DNA from 4 places in the Pseudoalteromonas sp. T1lg24 genome. Region 1 is predicted to be linked to each of the others. Evidence: predicted binding sites of a transcription regulator. Region 1 holds the regulator's gene; each other region holds the start of a gene.
The links. Region 1 encodes sigma-54, which starts transcription at its own class of promoters, with help from an activator protein. Its sites were predicted from a motif close to GTTGGCACGNNNNTNGNNT; they were not measured.

Region 1 (4,179 bases):
TACCTTGAGGCACATAAACGAGCTGAGTTAGGAGATAACCAGCAATTACTTATTGCCAGTGGTGACCCGGTAAAATTTATTGCTGAACAAGAAGATGGGTCAATCATTGTCGCAAGTGCTAAAAAAGTCACTTACGATGTGGCTAAATCATTATTTACAATGTCTGGTGGCGCCAAATTTCAACAAAATGGCGACATGATGTCAGCAGATACCATCATCTATGATCGCGCTGCTGAAACAGTGACGTCTAAAAAAGCTGAAAACTCAACTAACCAAGTAAAAACCATCATCAATACGCAAAATGAACAAGGCGAACAATGAGCACATTAATTGCCGAAAAGCTGGCTAAAAGTTACAAATCACGCCAAGTGGTAAAAAATGTTGGTTTAGAAGTAAAGGCTGGCAGTATTGTTGGTTTGCTTGGTCCTAACGGTGCCGGTAAAACTACGACGTTTTACATGATTGTTGGTTTAGTACCGAGCGACAATGGCGTTATTCGTATTGACGATAATGACATTACACTGCAACCAATGCATAGTCGCGCCCGTTTAGGCATAGGCTATTTACCGCAAGAATCGTCGATTTTTAGAAAGCTCACTGTGTATCAAAACATCATGGCGATTCTAGAAACACGCAAAGAACTTAATCGTGTGCAACGCGAAGAAGCGCTCGATGATTTATTAGAAGAATTTAACATTGGCCATATCCGAGATTCACAGGGTATGGCATTGTCGGGTGGTGAACGTCGTCGTGTCGAAATTGCGCGCGCATTAGCCGCAAACCCCAAATTTATCCTGTTAGATGAACCTTTTGCTGGTGTTGATCCTATTTCAGTGATAGATATAAAGAAAATAATTGAGCATTTGAAAAATCGCGGCATTGGCGTGTTAATAACAGACCACAACGTGCGTGAAACCTTAGATGTATGTGAAAAAGCCTACATTGTTTCTCACGGCGAATTAATCGCATCTGGCACGGCTGAAGACGTTTTAAACAACCAAAAAGTACGCGATGTATACCTAGGTGAACAATTCAGACTATAGTAATAGTTATAGGCCTTAAATTTGGAATTGAATTGTTAACTAGCGGCTTGAAATCGAAAGAAGGATTAGAATAACTACATGAAGCAATCTTTACAGCTTCGCCTTGGGCAGCAACTAACAATGACTCCACAATTGCAACAGGCTATTCGCTTGTTGCAGTTGAGTACGTTAGATTTGCAGCAAGAAATTCAAGAAGCGCTTGATGCCAATCCTTTACTTGAAGAAGACATTGACTACAGTGACGATAAACAAAACAACGAAAACACTGAGTCAAACAAAGACGAATCATTAAACGGCGATGATATTGAAGCAGCGCCAAGCCAAAGTGAAATTGAATCAAGCGACGCACTTAGCAACGAGAATATTTCTGAAGATTTAGCTATGGATGTGTCGTGGGACGATTATATCAGCGCCGCACCGGTTTCTGTCAGTAACGCCCCAGCTCCTGACAACGATACTGTGTATCAAGGCTCAACCAGCGAATCATTGCAAGATTACTTAATGTGGCAATTACGCTTAACGCCGTTCAGCGACACCGACGAGATGATCGCAACCACTATTGTTGAAGCGGTAGACGATTCAGGTTATTTAACACAAAGTAGCGAAGAAATTTTAGAAGCGGTACAGCAATCTGACGACCAAGAACAAATTGAACTAGACGAAGTTGAAGCTGTACTTAAACGCGTTCAACTCTTTGATCCTGTTGGTATTGCTGCGCGTTCGTTACAAGAATGTTTATTGATCCAGCTCAATCAGTACGACAAAAATACCCCTTGGCTAAACGAAACAAAGAGCGTAATCTCAAACCATATGGAACTTTTAGGATTACGTGATTATCGTACAATAATGAAGAAGGCTAAACTCAAGGAGCCTGAGTTAAAAGAAGTCTTAACATTAATACATAGCCTTAATCCAAAACCAGCTGAAAGCATCATAAAAGAAGAACCTGAATACGTGGTTCCCGATGTTTCAGTAAAGAAAATTAAAGGACGCTGGCGCGTTGATTTAAACAACGATAGCATGCCAAAGATCCGCGTGAATGAACAATACGCTGCGCTTACTCGCTCGATGAAATCAAGCACTGACAGCCAGTTTATTCGCAACCATTTGCAAGAAGCAAAATGGTTTATTAAAAGCTTAGAAAGTCGCAATGATACTTTATTAAAAGTAGCCAATTGCATTGTTGAACAACAACAGGCATTCTTTGAATATGGTGACGAAGCAATGAAACCTATGGTTTTAAACGACGTTGCCGAAATGGTCGAGATGCATGAGTCGACTATCTCGCGTGTAACAACGCAAAAATACATGCATACACCACGTGGCATTTATGAGCTTAAATACTTTTTTTCAAGCCACGTTAGCACGGAAAATGGGGGTGAGTGTTCATCCACCGCGATTCGAGCACTGATCAAAAAGCTAGTTGCGGCGGAAAATCCTGCTAAACCATTAAGTGATAGCAAGATTACCGACTTACTAGCGGAACAAGGAATTAAAGTGGCGCGACGCACTATCGCAAAATACCGTGAGTCGCTATCCATACCACCGTCTAATCAGCGCAAGAGCCTGATCTAGACCAAATAGAAGGAAAATGCTTATGCAATTAAACTTAACAGGTCGTCACGTAGAAATTACTGATTCTTTAAGAGACTATGTCACTAACAAATTTGCAAAACTAGAGAGGCATTTTGATCATATAAATAACGTGCACGTTATTCTAGATATTGAAAAACTATCACAAAAAGCAGAAGCTACTATGCATGTTAACGGTGGCGAATTGTTTGCCTCTACCGAGCATCAAGATATGTATGCAGCAATCGATGGCCTGGTCGACAAACTAGACCGCCAAGTAATTAAGCACAAAGAGAAACTTTCTCGCCACTAAAATGAAATTAACCGATATTATTGCTGAGGACTGCGCTAAAACCGCGGTCCTTTTTAATAGCAAAAAAAGACTGTTTGAATTTATTAGCGACCTTGCCCATCAGCAAGCCCCTGATATTACTTCTCAAGAGTTTCTTGAAGCCTTACTGCAACGCGAAAAGCTAGGTAGCACGGGTATTGGTAAAGGCCTCGCCATTCCTCATGGCCGCATTGATGGCCTACAAAATACCATTGGCTTTTTAATTGTAAATCAGTCACCTATTCCGTTTGATGCCATTGACGATAAAGACGTTGATATTTTTATCGTACTGCTCATACCAGAACAAAAGTGCCAGCAACATTTGCAGACTTTAGCCACCATCGCTGATAAACTAAAAGATAAGCAGTTTTGCCGTCAACTACGTCACGCTGAAAATAATCATCAGCTATATCAAATCATTAGTAGTGAGGCGAGTTAACTAAGGGAGATGTAAGTGCAACTTATTTTAGTCAGTGGTCGTTCTGGTTCAGGAAAAACAGTCGCACTCAGAGTATTGGAAGATCTCGGGTATTATGTTGTTGACAATATTCCTGTTAATTTATTGCCTTCGTTGATCCGCTCAGTTTCAGATAAATACGACAAAATTGCAGTGAGTGTTGATGCTCGCAATATGACTAAAGAGCCAGAGGAAATAGAAGAAGTACTCGACTATTTACCTGGTTTTGCAACACCAACCTTATTTTACCTTGATAGCGATGACAGCACGCTAATTAAGCGCTTTTCAGAGACGCGCCGCTTGCATCCGTTATCACTGAATAATATCTCCCTTGAAGAAGCCATTGAAGCTGAGAAAAAGCTGCTCGATCCTATCGCCTCACAAGCGGATATCTTTATTGATACAACAGGCTTAAGTGTTCACCAACTTGCCGATAGCATACGAGAGAAAGTACTCGGTAAAAAATCAAATCAGTTAATTATCACGTTTGAGTCATTCGGTTATAAACACGGTATTCCAAAACATGCTGACTATGTTTTTGACGCCCGCTTTTTACCAAACCCACATTGGGAACCAGCACTTAAGCCGTTAACAGGGTTAGACCAACCGGTAATCGACTTCCTTTCTAGCCAGCCTGTGGTTCATAAATTTGCATGGCAAGTGCAAACCTTTATTGAAACTTGGTTACCGCATTTAGAGCGTAATAACCGTAGCTATTTAACCGTTGCAATTGGCTGTACTGGCGGCCAGCATCGTTCAGTTTATTTAGCGCAAAC
Region 2 (4,179 bases), on a different contig from region 1:
TCACCTTCAAGCTCGCTGTAAAGCGACGGTAAAATTAGCCCCATAGGCCGCGTTTTTGAAAACTCAACCAGCTCGCTTTCTAACTCTTCCACGCCTCGATTTGTTAAGTTATGCAGAGTGGTTACAATGCCATTTTGGTAAAAATCAGCCATAGTGTTTCTCCTTTAGAGGATGGTTAGGTATCGATTTGATGCGTTCAATATGATGGTTATCAAGCTCGCTAATAAGTTGCATCATCACCTCGTGCCAGCCAGTAGGCCCAGGCATAGTTGAGCGCATAACGCCTTTTGAACGCTCAAGTGTAATAAACGGGTGAGTCATTGATTTGATTTGTACTGCAATATCGGCTTGCTCTAACATGGCGCTGTCGTTTTCGCTATCGCCGAGCGCCACACTCAGCCAATCACCGGGCAATTCGTGCTTGATTAGGTTAAACAACCAATTTAGTGCAACGCCTTTACTTTCGTCGCCACACACATGTAAAAAGCGCCCGCCTTCAATAATGGTTGCGCCATTTTCACGCATACGTTTTATAAATGCCTTTTTCTGGCAAGCGTCACCTAACCAATGAAGCGGCTCTGAGTAGTGACGTAGTTTGGCTTTTTCGGCGTCTTTTTCACTTAGGCCTGTTAGCTCTGCCAATTCGCTATTAGTCATTTGCGCAAAGCCTTTGTATAGATGGGCAAAATCATTGGCGTATTGTTTTAGTTGGTTTAACCAAAAGCTGCGCGGCTGACCAAATTCTTTAATGTAGAATTCGCCAAATTCAATCAGATCTTTGGTTTCAATCACGTTTTCTTTCAACCACTTTTTGGGTAAAAATACGGCAGCGCCATTTTCAACAATAAACGGCGTTCCTAGCCCTAACTGGGTGCGAATGGCGATAATTTCTTTAAAGGTTTTACTGGTACACGGAATAATGGGAAAGCCCAGTTCGTAGCATAAAAATACACTCACTTTTGCAGGCTGAAACTCGTAGCTGTAATGATCTAATAAGGTGCCGTCAAGATCGGTGAATACCGCGAGTTTTTCAGGAAAGCATAACTGTTTAAAACGACCTGTTACGTTAACAATTTCGCGTGTTTCATTTAGGTGTAAGGTGATATCTGTGGTTTGGCTAAAATCAACTAAACCAACTCGGGTGAGCCTTTCAAAAAATAGCACAAAGCGCTCTATTTCTTGTTCGCTCATTATTTTATTGGTTGGCAGTTTATCTTGTTGCAAGCGCAGCTTGGCTTCTTGCTCTTTGCGCCACTGTGCTACCACATCAAAACTAGGTGCTTTTAGCATAATCCAGCGGTCAACTCGCTCGAACACATTTTGGTAAGCACCCTTCAGCTGGTTATTTACGTATTCACGCCATGTGCCGTTTGGGTCTTCAATGGCTTCAAGCGCGTTTATAGGTGTTTTTAAAGCATCTTGTGGCTCTGCGTTAAGCCCTACGCACCACCCCTCTAGAATAATCACATCGGGTGCTGATGTTACTTTGGTCCATTTATCTGATGGAAACGGATTGTCTATGGCTTTATTAAAACGGCGAATAAACAAAGGGCGTTTTAACGTTTTACGCGTAAGCGCTGCTAAGTCGTGATCTAGCTGATCAATTTTGTGGGTACCCGGTACACCGCGTGTACCAAGTAAAGGGTGAATATGTGTGGCAAGTTCTTCGCGCTCAAATGCTGATAAATAATAATCATCGAGCGAAATCGACACCACATTTAAACCAAAGTACATGCGTAGATATTGATTTAAAAAGTCCGTTAGCGTGCTTTTGCCCGAACCTTGGCAACCATTTATACCAATCACCAATGGCTCTTTTGTTCTATTTTGGTGCAGTGCAATTTGCTCTGCGATTGGCGCGTACCAAGTTTTTATTGTTTTTTTAACTTCCTGAGAAAGCGCATGTTTTTCTATAAATTTAGTCAGGAACTTGGTAGAGAGTGTTTGCACCATATTAATGCATCCTTTGAACGTTTTAATAAACTATCTAATAATATGTCAAGGAATGTGCCAAAACATACCACCTGCAGTTTGGCTTAAATAATATAAAGGCTTTCGTAGTTAAAATTCCGAACTATTGGAGAAGTGCTTTTAGCGTTATTTTTACGTTTTATGTGTTCCATAACACAAACAAAGTGTTAAAAAGTAAGGTATTTGGTTAATCTTTAAATCACTTAATACTTGGTATTTAATGTAAAAATAAAATTCAGATAATAAAAACAACAGGCTGAAAATGAAGAATGTAATCGTAGCTGGTGTCGGTATGACTCAGTTTTGTAAACCTGGCCAACAAGAGCCGTATCGCGTTATGGCTGCAAACGCTATTAGATTAGCACTTACTGACGCTGGCGTTAATGTAAGCCAAATCGAACAAGGCTATGCAGCTTATATTTATGGCGATAGCACCTGTGGGCAACATGCGTTTTATGATGTTGCTCAAACCGGTATTCCTATCATTAATGTTAATAATAATTGCTCAAGTGGTTCAACAGCGCTCTATGCTGCAAGGCAAGCTATATTGTCTGGTGAGGTTGAGTGTGTTGTGGCTTTTGGCTTTGAGGAAATGCAAGCAGGTGCGCTGGGTTCACATTGGTCTGATAGGGAAAACCCGTTTGATAGAGCTAATGCAGTATATGATAAATTTGGTATTGCAAATGCACCGATTGCACTACGCGCATTTGGTGCAGCCGGAAAACATTATATGGAAAAATATAATGTCACTAGCGAGCTTTATGCAAAAGTGGCCGTAAAATCACGAAGTCATGCCATACATAACCCTTATTCATTGTTTTCAAAACCACTTACCGTAGAAAGTGTGCTTAATGACAAAATAATTTTTGATGAATATATGACGCGCACGATGGCATGCCCGCCCACCTGTGGCGCTGCAGCTGTCATACTGTGTAGTGATGCTTTCGCTAAAAAGCATAATATTAAACACGGGGTGAAAATTATTGGCCAAGCCATGGCAACCGACACTGAAGAGTCGTGGCAAGACCCTATTCTTTCTGTTGGTACAGGTATGACTAAACGCGCTGCCGAAAAAGCCTTTAACCTAGCGGGTGTTTCACCTCAAGATGTTGATGTAATTGAATTACATGATTGCTTTACCACCAATGAAGTAATTAATTATGAAGCGCTTGGGCTATGTGAAGAAGGCGAAGCAATAAAGCTGATTTCAGACGGCGATAATACTTACGGAGGTAAGTTTGTGATTGGGCCATCTGGTGGTTTGATGTCAAAAGGTCACCCTATTGGTGCAACTGGCATAGCGCAATGTGTTGAATTATGCTGGCATTTACGAGGCCAAGCAGGAAAAAGACAAGTTGAAGGCGCAACGCTTGCGCTACAGCATAATGTGGGCTTAGGCGGCGCTGTAGTAGTTACCGTGTATCAAAAGTAGTTTTGAATTCTGATAGATATAAAAATAGCGCCAAAAGGCGCTATTTTTCAAAACATAAAATACTTTCTAAATTAGAATGGCATTTTGAAGCCTGGAGGCATTTGCATACCGCCAGTCACTGTAGCCATTTTCTCAGCTGAGCCTTCTTCAACGCGTCGAACTGCATCGTTGATTGCTGCTGCAACTAGATCTTCAATCATTTCTTTGTCATCTTCCATTAATGACTCATCAATGTCGATGCGACGAACATTGTGGCTACCTAGCATAGTTACTTTAACAAGGCCTGCGCCTGCTTCGCCAACTACTTCCATATTTTTAATTTCTTCTTGGGCTTTTTGCATGCGCTCTTGCATTTGCTGCGCTTGCTTCATCATGTTACCCATTCCGCCTTTAAACATAATTTTTCTCTCTTTTAATGCATGGCAGCTAGGCTACCAACAGAATTATAATGCCTTTATTGTACCTTCATCTAGCTCTGCGTCAAAGTGTGTCATGAGCTGAGTGATAATTGGGTCGTTTTTAATGGTGTGTACCGCTTGTTGATGACGAAATGCATCAATTTTTTGCTGAATTTTAAACGGTGTTTGTTCAACCACATCGTTAAAATTAATCATTAATTCAACGTGCGTATTTAGTAGGTTTGACAGCGCTTGTTGCAACTGTTCACGCAGCATAGGTGAATCGAGGTGTCGCTGTTCACTGTCAACCAGTAAGCTCACTTCAGCCCCATTTTGCTGATAAATACTGTGCAGAGCAAATTGACGCACGCGACCACC
Region 3 (4,179 bases), on a different contig from region 1:
CACTGCCATCAGGGCCTGAAGAACCCGATGCAATAGCAAGATTAAGTTCGCTGATTTTATTGATCAGTCCATTTGCTTCATCGGTATAGATTTCAAGTTGATCATTCACAATGGTTTTTTGGTCAAACACTATGCCAGAAAGCCGACCCAATTGATCGATATACCCTTGTGCATCATTAAAAAATAAATTGCGGCTCACCGATGATGATGGCTGATTCAATGTCTCTTGTAGTGAGCTAAAAAGTGAATTAATGCTAGTAGACAAACTATTAGATTCTTCAGCAAACAAACTGTCAACGCGGGCGGACTCATCAACAAACTGGTTAAAGAAAGCAAGATTAGACACATCGCGATTTAATTGTTGTTGCGCAAAGTCATTCACTAAGCGGAAAGTTTGCCCAAGTCCAACTTGGTTATCGAACAGTGTTCTATGTTCTGTGCGCTCTCGAACATAACCTTCGGTATTGACGTTGGTAATGTTTTTACTGGTAGTTTGCAGTAACTCTGAGCTTGCACGTACACCTGAGTTTGCAATATTAAGTAGATTAAAAGACATTAGTTAGTGCCTCCTAAACTTGTTATCGAACTTTTCATCATATCGTTTACATTTATTCCTGAAGCGACAGCGTTGAGTGCTTGCGTAAATTCACTGCGCTTTAGCACATCTTTAATTTTGTCTGCATAATTAGGGTCAGTGGCATACCCTGCTTTTTGTAATTCATCGAGATACTGAGATGGGTCTGACGTTGTTTTCAGTGCTGATTGATAGCGTGGGTTTTGCTGTAAAAAGTTAACAAAATCATCAAAACTTTCAGCAATGCTGTTATACGCTCTAAAATTAGATTGTTTTTTAACAGCGACGCCTTGTTCAAATTCAAGCGAAGCTTTAGCAGCTTTATCACCTTGCCATGCGCGGTCAGCTTTAATATTGAAAAAATTATTTGAGCTTTGCCCATCACTCTTAGTAATCACATGTTTCCCCCAGCCTGTTTCAAGCGCTGATTGCGCCAACATGACAGCAGGACTTAACCCTATTTTTTCAGCTGCGCTTTTAGCGTGCTGCCAAAGTTCTGAAACAAACGACTGCTCATTTTCAAAGGCAGTATCCTCACCTGTTGTATTTATCTGTTCTGGTGAGTCTGAATTTGCGGTATTCAATGAAGGCTTTTGCATTGGCGCAATTTGGCTTGATGAAAACAAACTTGCAGGGGTGTATTTTCCTGGCGTTGGTGAAAGTTGCTGGACGATAATATCGGCAAGTCCTAATGCACCACTTTGTGAAAGCTCCATAGAAAGCTGCTGATCGTGCATATCACGATAAAATTTAACGCTGCTTTCATTAAACGGGCTATCTTCGTCCTCAAATGCTTCGTTGGCTTTACGCATACTTTTAAACAGCATTTGTGTAAAAATAGATTCAAACTGAGCTGCAACTTGCTTAAGCGCCTTTTTATCAGGATCGCCTTGCAGCGCTTCTTGACGTAAAGAATCTAAGTTACTCAAGTCAAAGAAACTTTGTTGATGATTTATGTTGTTACCATCCATAAGTCAGCTCTCATTCAATAAATTGGCTACGAAACACACTGATAAATCAATGCAAAAATCAAGCCAAGGAAACCAAATTAAAGCGCTAAACAAAAAAGCCCTGCAATGCAGGGCTTTAGTAACAATCTGTATACTTAAATCACGATTAGCTGGCCACTTATTGCGCCCGCCTCTTTCAGCGCTTCAAGTATTGCCATTAAATCACCTGGCGCCGCGCCGACTTCGTTAATCGCTCGTACGAGGTCATCTAAACTCGCACCTGGGTCAAACACAAAAGCACGAGTATCATCGCGTGCTACATCAATAATGCTTTGCTCGGTAACAACCGTTTGCCCGCCAGCAAGTGCGTTGGGTTGATTAACATTTTGCTGCTCGGCAATGGTGACAGTCAATCCACCATGGGTGATTGCAGCGGGTTCTAAAGTAACATTTTTACCAATCACGATAGTGCCTGTACGCGAATTAACGATAATTTTTGCGCTGTTATCAGCTGGTTCGAATTCAAGATTTTCTAAAGTAGCGAGGTAAGCTACGCGTTGCGCTGGGTCGCGTGGTGCTAACACTTTAACCGACGCTGCATCCATTGCTGTGGCAGTATTTGGGCCTACTAAATCGTTAATCGTATCAGATAAGGCTTTTGCAGTAGAAAAATCAGGACGGTGCAGATTAAATGTAATGTGATCACCTTGGTTGAACGGCGATGCGACCGCACGTTCGACAATCGCGCCGTTTGGAACACGGCCCACAGTTGGTGTATTTACTAATACCTTGCTGCCATCAGCACCCTCGGCGCCTAATCCGCTAACCACCATGCTGCCTTGTGCAATTGCATACACATTGCCATCAACGCCCTTTAGAAAGGTTTGAATTAATGTACCACCGCGCAAGCTTAATGCGCTACCAATTGACGATACGGTAACATCGATTGTTTGACCCGGTTTCACGAAAGGCGGTAAATCGGCATGTACAGCTACTGCTGCGACATTCTTAATCTTAGGCTTTAAGTTTGCTGGTAACGTGATACCAAAACTGCTGAGCATGGCTTTAAAACTTTGCTCGGTAAAGCTACTTTTTTCACCTGTGCCAGGCAAACCAACAACTAAACCATAACCAACAAGCTGGTTACTACGTACCCCTTCAACAACGGTCACATCTTTAATACGTTCTGCTGTTGTTGGGAAACTAAAAAGGCTAAGAAGCGCGATAAAACCAATAGCAAAATTACGCATGCGACCTCCTAAAAAGGGTTTAATGGGCTTAAGAAGAACTGGGCTAACCACCCTGCTTCTTGTGCATCTGCCAGTGCCCCTTTACCAGAGTACTGAATACGTGCGTTTGCAATACGGGTAGACATCACCATATTGTCAGCACTAACATCCTTCGGACGAACGATGCCTTCTAAACGAATAAATTCTTCACCGGTATTAAGCGTAAGCCACTTTTCACCGCGAATAACTAAATTACCGTTTGGTAATACACGCATCACATTAACTGAAATATTACCGTTTAGACTATTTGACTGATCTGACTTCGCATCGCCTTTATATGAGCCCTCTGAACCAACACCGTATTGCAACGCATCACCATTGATCGTAACTGCATTACCGCCAAATCCAGTAACCGGTGATAGTGCAAAGTCCGTTTCTCGGTCAGTTTCCGTTTTTGCAGTTTTTGATGCCTGAGTTGATTCACTCAGCACTACGGTAATGATGTCACCTTGGCGCAGCGCTTTTTGGTCTGAATAAAGGTCATTTGAGTAATGTATATTATAAAGTGACCCTGTGTTTACCTGCGACACATCGGTATCTTCAGGATACAGCGGCGCATAATACGGATCATCACGTTCGACGAAGCGGTTTGCTGTTGTCACACAACCGCTTAAAAGTACGCTGCCGACCAATGTTAATAGTAACTTACTCATGCTAACCACCTATTAAAGCTGCTGATTAATGTAACTCAACATTTCATCAACCGAAGAGATCACTTTTGAATTCATCTCATAAACGCGCTGCGTCTCAATAAGATTTACCAACTCTTCGGTTACATTCACATTTGATGTTTCAAGAGAGCCCTGCACAATCACACCTAATCCATCCACGCTCGGGTTACCTTGCACAGGCGCACCACTTACTGCGGTTTCTGTGTAGAGATTTTGTCCCATGGGCTCAAGACCTGATGGATTAATAAAATCAGAAATGGTGAGCTGACCAATTACTGCGTTGTCTGCTTGCCCAGCGATACGTACTGACACTTCACCATCTTGCGATACAATAATTTGCTGTGCATCATCAGGGACGTTCATTTCTGGTTGTAACGGATAACCCGCGCCCGATGTTACAATGCGACCTTCTTCATCCGTAGTAAATTGGCCATTTCGCGTATAGGCAAGACTACCGTCCGGCATCGCAACTTCAAAAAAGCCCTGACCTTGAATCATCCAGTCCATCGAGTTATCAGTTGTTAGCATATTTCCCTGTGAGAAATTCTTTTGCGTGGCAACCACTTTAGAGCCCGCCCCTAACATTAAACCCGATGGCAGTTGCGTATCTTGCGATGAGCGACCACCCGGTTGATTAATATTTTGATAAAGCAAATCTTCGAAAATCGCACGGCTTTTTTTGTACCCTATGGTGC
Region 4 (4,179 bases), on a different contig from region 1:
CGATGTATTCAGTTTAACTATTTTGACTAAATTGATAATTGCTCGTAGAGTTAAATCACTATTCAGAATAACTGAAGAATCATGGCTAAAATTGATGATATGGCGTTGTTTGTTCACGTTGTAAAAGCGGGGGGATTGGCGGCAGCTGGACGAAAATTAGGGCTTTCACCCGCAAGCATGACAGCACGCATTAACCAACTTGAAATGCGGTACGGCACGAGATTATTGACGCGAAATACACGAAGTATCTCGTTAACTGATGTTGGTGAGCGTTTTTATGCTGGCTGTTTACGTGTAATTGAAGAGGTAGAAAATACGGAAAACATGCTTCAAGAATCGCAAAACACCTTGCGAGGACATTTACGAATATCGGCAACATCTGATTTCGGCCGACAATATGTCGCCCCCGCCCTTGCAGAATTTAGCAGTATTCACCCAGATGTCTCACCTCATTTAATGTTAACTGACAGCTTAATTAACATCATCGATGAAGGGGTAGATATCGCTTTTAGATTTGGTAATTTACCAGACAGTAACCTAATTAGTAGGCCGTTAGCTAAAAATCGACGAGTACTATGCGCCTCGCCCGATTACATAAAAAATTATGGATTACCGCAACACCCGAAAGAGTTATTAAAGCATCGATGTTTGATTTTAGAGCGCTCAGGACAGCCACTAAACGAGTGGTATTTTGAAATTAATAACAAACGGCAGCTAATAAAGGTAGCGCCGCATTTATCGTGCTCTGATGGTGAAGTAATTAGGCATTGGGCAGTTCAAGGTCATGGCATAGCATTTAAATCGTTGATCGACATAAGAGAAGATCTCTCCAATAACAAGCTTGTATTGCTATTAGATGAATACGTACGAGGGTTTAGCCACAGCGATACTGAAGTAGTGGGCGTACAAGCCATTTACGCAAGCAGACAATACTTACCAAAGCAGGTAAAAGTATTTTTAACTTATTTTGAACAGTGGTTGAATCATAAATCTATTAAAGTATGAAATATCAGAGAGTTATTTTTTAGATGTTATGACTTGACGAGGTGGTGTGGTTTAAATTTTAAAATAAAAAAAGCGACTATCTGGGGATAATGATAGTCGCTTAGGCCTACTCGTTGGGGTTTAAATCAGATTAATAAACTCTGTGGTTGCAAAGCTATTAGCAGTTTTGTTCTTCGCTGCCGATCTCTTCTTTCGCTTTTTCACACAGGTCTTCGGCTTTGTTTTGCGCGTCGGTGATGGCTTCATCAATACGCTCGCCTGCATCTTCTGCTGGGCCTTCAGAACAACCCGTTAGTGTAAATACGGCACCAAGTGCAATTACTTTTGTCATTGTCATTAATGTTTTCATGATATTTTTCCTTATAAAATTAATTGAGTAATAGCGGTTTTACGGCCCGCTTAGGCCTTGGGCGCCCTTATTTTGGGTAAAATTAGCGACAGAACTAATAGAGCGACAAATACAAAGAACAAAATCTTCGCGATACTCGCTGCGGCGCCTGCAATGCCACCAAATCCTAAAAGTGCGGCAACAATTGCTAAAACAATAAATGTAAGTGACCAACCAAGCATACATCCTCCTTAATTATTGGGGTTAGGTTAACTATTAAGCGGTTACTTCTTGCAATGCTTTCATCTCGTCATGACACGCTTGCATGCTGTTTTGAATCAGTTTTAACGTACTGAAGTAAGGCGCTGGCAATGGCTCTTCAAGCGCTGCTTCAATTTTATCAAGTACGCGGTCTTCAACTTCTTCAAGCTGGGCAATGTAAGTATGTTCTTTATCAGTACTTACTACCGACAACACCTTAGTGTATGTTTCGCGCATTGATACAACTAAGTCGCTGTCCGTTTCAACTTCACCTTCATCAAGCACTACTAATGGTTGCAATTCAGCCGCGGCACGCTCTTTCTCAGAAATCATGCGGTCGAAGATGATTTCAAGACTTTGGCTAGAGACTTTTGTTTTGGCTTCTTTATAAAATTCGATACCGCCATTTAAAACTTTCACAAGCTCTTTTACCGGGGTTAAGTTGTAATTCGAGTTTGACATAAATGCTCCTTTTCAATTTTCTTAACGGTTCAAACTATTAATGCATGGCGTGTGCCAAAAATAAAATCAATATAAATCAGTGGCTTGGGTGTTTTTGTGAAAAAGTGCCTGCGACACATTTACAGGCACTATGAAGTTTTTACTTATCTTGACTCTGTATATCTTGCAAAGAGTGGCCACCCTTTGCGTTAAAGTCCAAAGTACGGATTGGGAACGGAATAAGAATGTCGTTTTGCTCAAGTGTTTTATGAATAGTGGCAACCGCTTTGTGGCGCATTTCCATAAAGCCAATCTCGCCTGGGTAGTCTATCCAAAACCATACAAGCAGGTTTACTGAGCTGTCAGCAAACTCGCTGGCATACACTGCAGTTTCAGATTGTTTAATTACGCCATCAAGATCATTAATAGCATCGGTTAGCACGTCTCGTGCTTTATCTACATCGTCTGCGTAAGAAATCCCCACAGATACTTCTATACGACGTTTACGTAGGCGCGAGTAATTTAATAGCTCGTTTTTAAACAGGATTTTGTTGGGCACTATGGCCATTTGACCATAAAAGTTCTCTATTAAGGTATTGCGAAGATTAATGCGCTCTACCGTGCCAAAGGTATCGCCGGCTTCTATAATATCGCCAACGCGAAAGGGTTTTCGAATACCCATTACAATACCTGCAATTAGGTTTTCGGTCATATCTTGAAAAGCAAAGCCAATGGCAAGGCCAATAATGCCTGCACCCGCAAGTAATGATGCCACCGCTTTTGACAGCCCCATAATGTCGAGTGCGAAAAAGAAACCAATAACAATAATCACCATGCGACAAATGCCTGTAATAAGGCCGGCTATTTGTGATGACTCAAAAATACGGTTAAGTAATTTTTTTATCCAACCCGATATCCATTTAGATAAAGCTAAAAATATAATGAAGATAACAAGCGCAATTACCATGTTGGGCAAATTCTTTATGGTTATTTCAAGCCAGTGAGTGAGCTTTTCATTTATAAGAGACCAAAACTTCTCCAATGTAATCGACATAACTGCTCCTTTAAAAATGTAATGACGTTACCTGGGGTTACGCAGTTTATATGCCAGCGCAGCTAAATTGAGTAAGGCTAAGGTGTTGTGAGGCGTTTGTAATAATGAGGCAGTGTATTTGTGTAAAACGTACAGGGATATTTTTCACACTGGTTGTGTAAATGCTACATTGGTAAATTCCTGCTTTTCCATAAGTTGTTGATATTTAAAGTTAAAAATTCTGGTATGTGAAATGCATTAAGTAAATCGAACTCAGCAAAAAGGAAATTTATTATGAATCGTACATTTAATACACTTGCACTAGTTACTGTTTTATCTACAACTGCTCTTTCAGTAAATGCGAAAGACAACCAGTGGGAAAAAGAAGCAAGCGACGCTTGGATTGATGGTAAAGCTGAAGCAACTTTACTTTTCAATACACAGCTAAATTCGTTTGATATTAACACCGATGTGGATAAAGGTGTGGTAACGCTAACGGGTAAAGTAAATCACGATGTTGATAAAAAGCTGGCACAAGAGTTAGTGATTGGTATCGACGGCGTTAAAGAGGTTGAAAACCGCTTAACAGTGCTACCAGATAGCAAAAACAAGTCAGAAAAAGACGACAGTCAAATTGAATCTGACTTTGTAGACGCAAAAATTGCAACGGTAATCAAAACACGCTTATTGTTCGATACAGATATTAGCGGTACGAGCATTGACGTTGATGTTGAAGGCCAAAACGTTACCTTAACAGGTGAAGTTGAATCAGAAGCTGAAAAGCAATTAGCAATTACCATTGCTAAAAATGCAGACGACGTTGAAAACGTAGAAGATAACCTTCGCGTTGTAAAACAGTCTTAATCCTGTCCCAATTACTGCACTACAAAAAAGCACCGAAAGGTGCTTTTTTTATGCGTATTAATTACACGTATATCAATTGGGAAATATTATATATAGCAATAGCTTGAGTGTTGTTTTATGCTACAAAAAAGATAATTAATATTTAGACAAGGAATAGAATAATGGACGAAGGATTGTTCTCAAGCTTAGGGGCCGTATCTGTTGTTGTTTTAGCCGCGGCTGATGCCGTTAGAAATGACAAAAATTT

Region 2: the regulator sigma-54 is predicted to act here: its motif matches at 1,997-2,015, upstream of C2M30_RS11260 (HAD-IIB family hydrolase).
Region 3: the regulator sigma-54 is predicted to act here: its motif matches at 1,595-1,613, upstream of flgJ (flagellar assembly peptidoglycan hydrolase FlgJ).
Region 4: the regulator sigma-54 is predicted to act here: its motif matches at 2,097-2,115, upstream of C2M30_RS16205 (ferritin-like domain-containing protein).

Annotation. Positions count from the first base shown of each region.
Region 1 covers NZ_PQCB01000034.1:322,075-326,253, reverse strand. The annotation lists gene lptA (lipopolysaccharide transport periplasmic protein LptA) at 1-321, shown strand, start outside; gene lptB (LPS export ABC transporter ATP-binding protein) at 318-1,043, shown strand; gene C2M30_RS20965 (RNA polymerase factor sigma-54) at 1,122-2,618, shown strand; gene hpf (ribosome hibernation promoting factor) at 2,641-2,928, shown strand; gene ptsN (PTS IIA-like nitrogen regulatory protein PtsN) at 2,930-3,385, shown strand; gene rapZ (RNase adapter RapZ) at 3,401-4,179, shown strand, end outside.
Region 2 covers NZ_PQCB01000018.1:70,839-75,017, forward strand. The annotation lists gene C2M30_RS11255 (glycosyl transferase) at 1-152, opposite strand, end outside; gene C2M30_RS11260 (HAD-IIB family hydrolase) at 145-1,953, opposite strand; gene C2M30_RS11265 (lipid-transfer protein) at 2,234-3,403, shown strand; gene C2M30_RS11270 (YbaB/EbfC family nucleoid-associated protein) at 3,475-3,801, opposite strand; gene dnaX (DNA polymerase III subunit gamma/tau) at 3,847-4,179, opposite strand, start outside.
Region 3 covers NZ_PQCB01000006.1:247,859-252,037, forward strand. The annotation lists gene C2M30_RS04150 (FlgK family flagellar hook-associated protein) at 1-556, opposite strand, end outside; gene flgJ (flagellar assembly peptidoglycan hydrolase FlgJ) at 556-1,545, opposite strand; gene C2M30_RS04160 (flagellar basal body P-ring protein FlgI) at 1,680-2,774, opposite strand; gene flgH (flagellar basal body L-ring protein FlgH) at 2,783-3,466, opposite strand; gene flgG (flagellar basal-body rod protein FlgG) at 3,479-4,179, opposite strand, start outside.
Region 4 covers NZ_PQCB01000033.1:885,877-890,055, forward strand. The annotation lists gene C2M30_RS16190 (LysR family transcriptional regulator) at 82-1,005, shown strand; gene C2M30_RS16195 (hypothetical protein) at 1,163-1,354, opposite strand; gene C2M30_RS16200 (DUF1328 domain-containing protein) at 1,405-1,575, opposite strand; gene C2M30_RS16205 (ferritin-like domain-containing protein) at 1,610-2,056, opposite strand; gene C2M30_RS16210 (mechanosensitive ion channel family protein) at 2,196-3,089, opposite strand; gene C2M30_RS16215 (BON domain-containing protein) at 3,363-3,932, shown strand; gene C2M30_RS16220 (hypothetical protein) at 4,094-4,179, shown strand, end outside.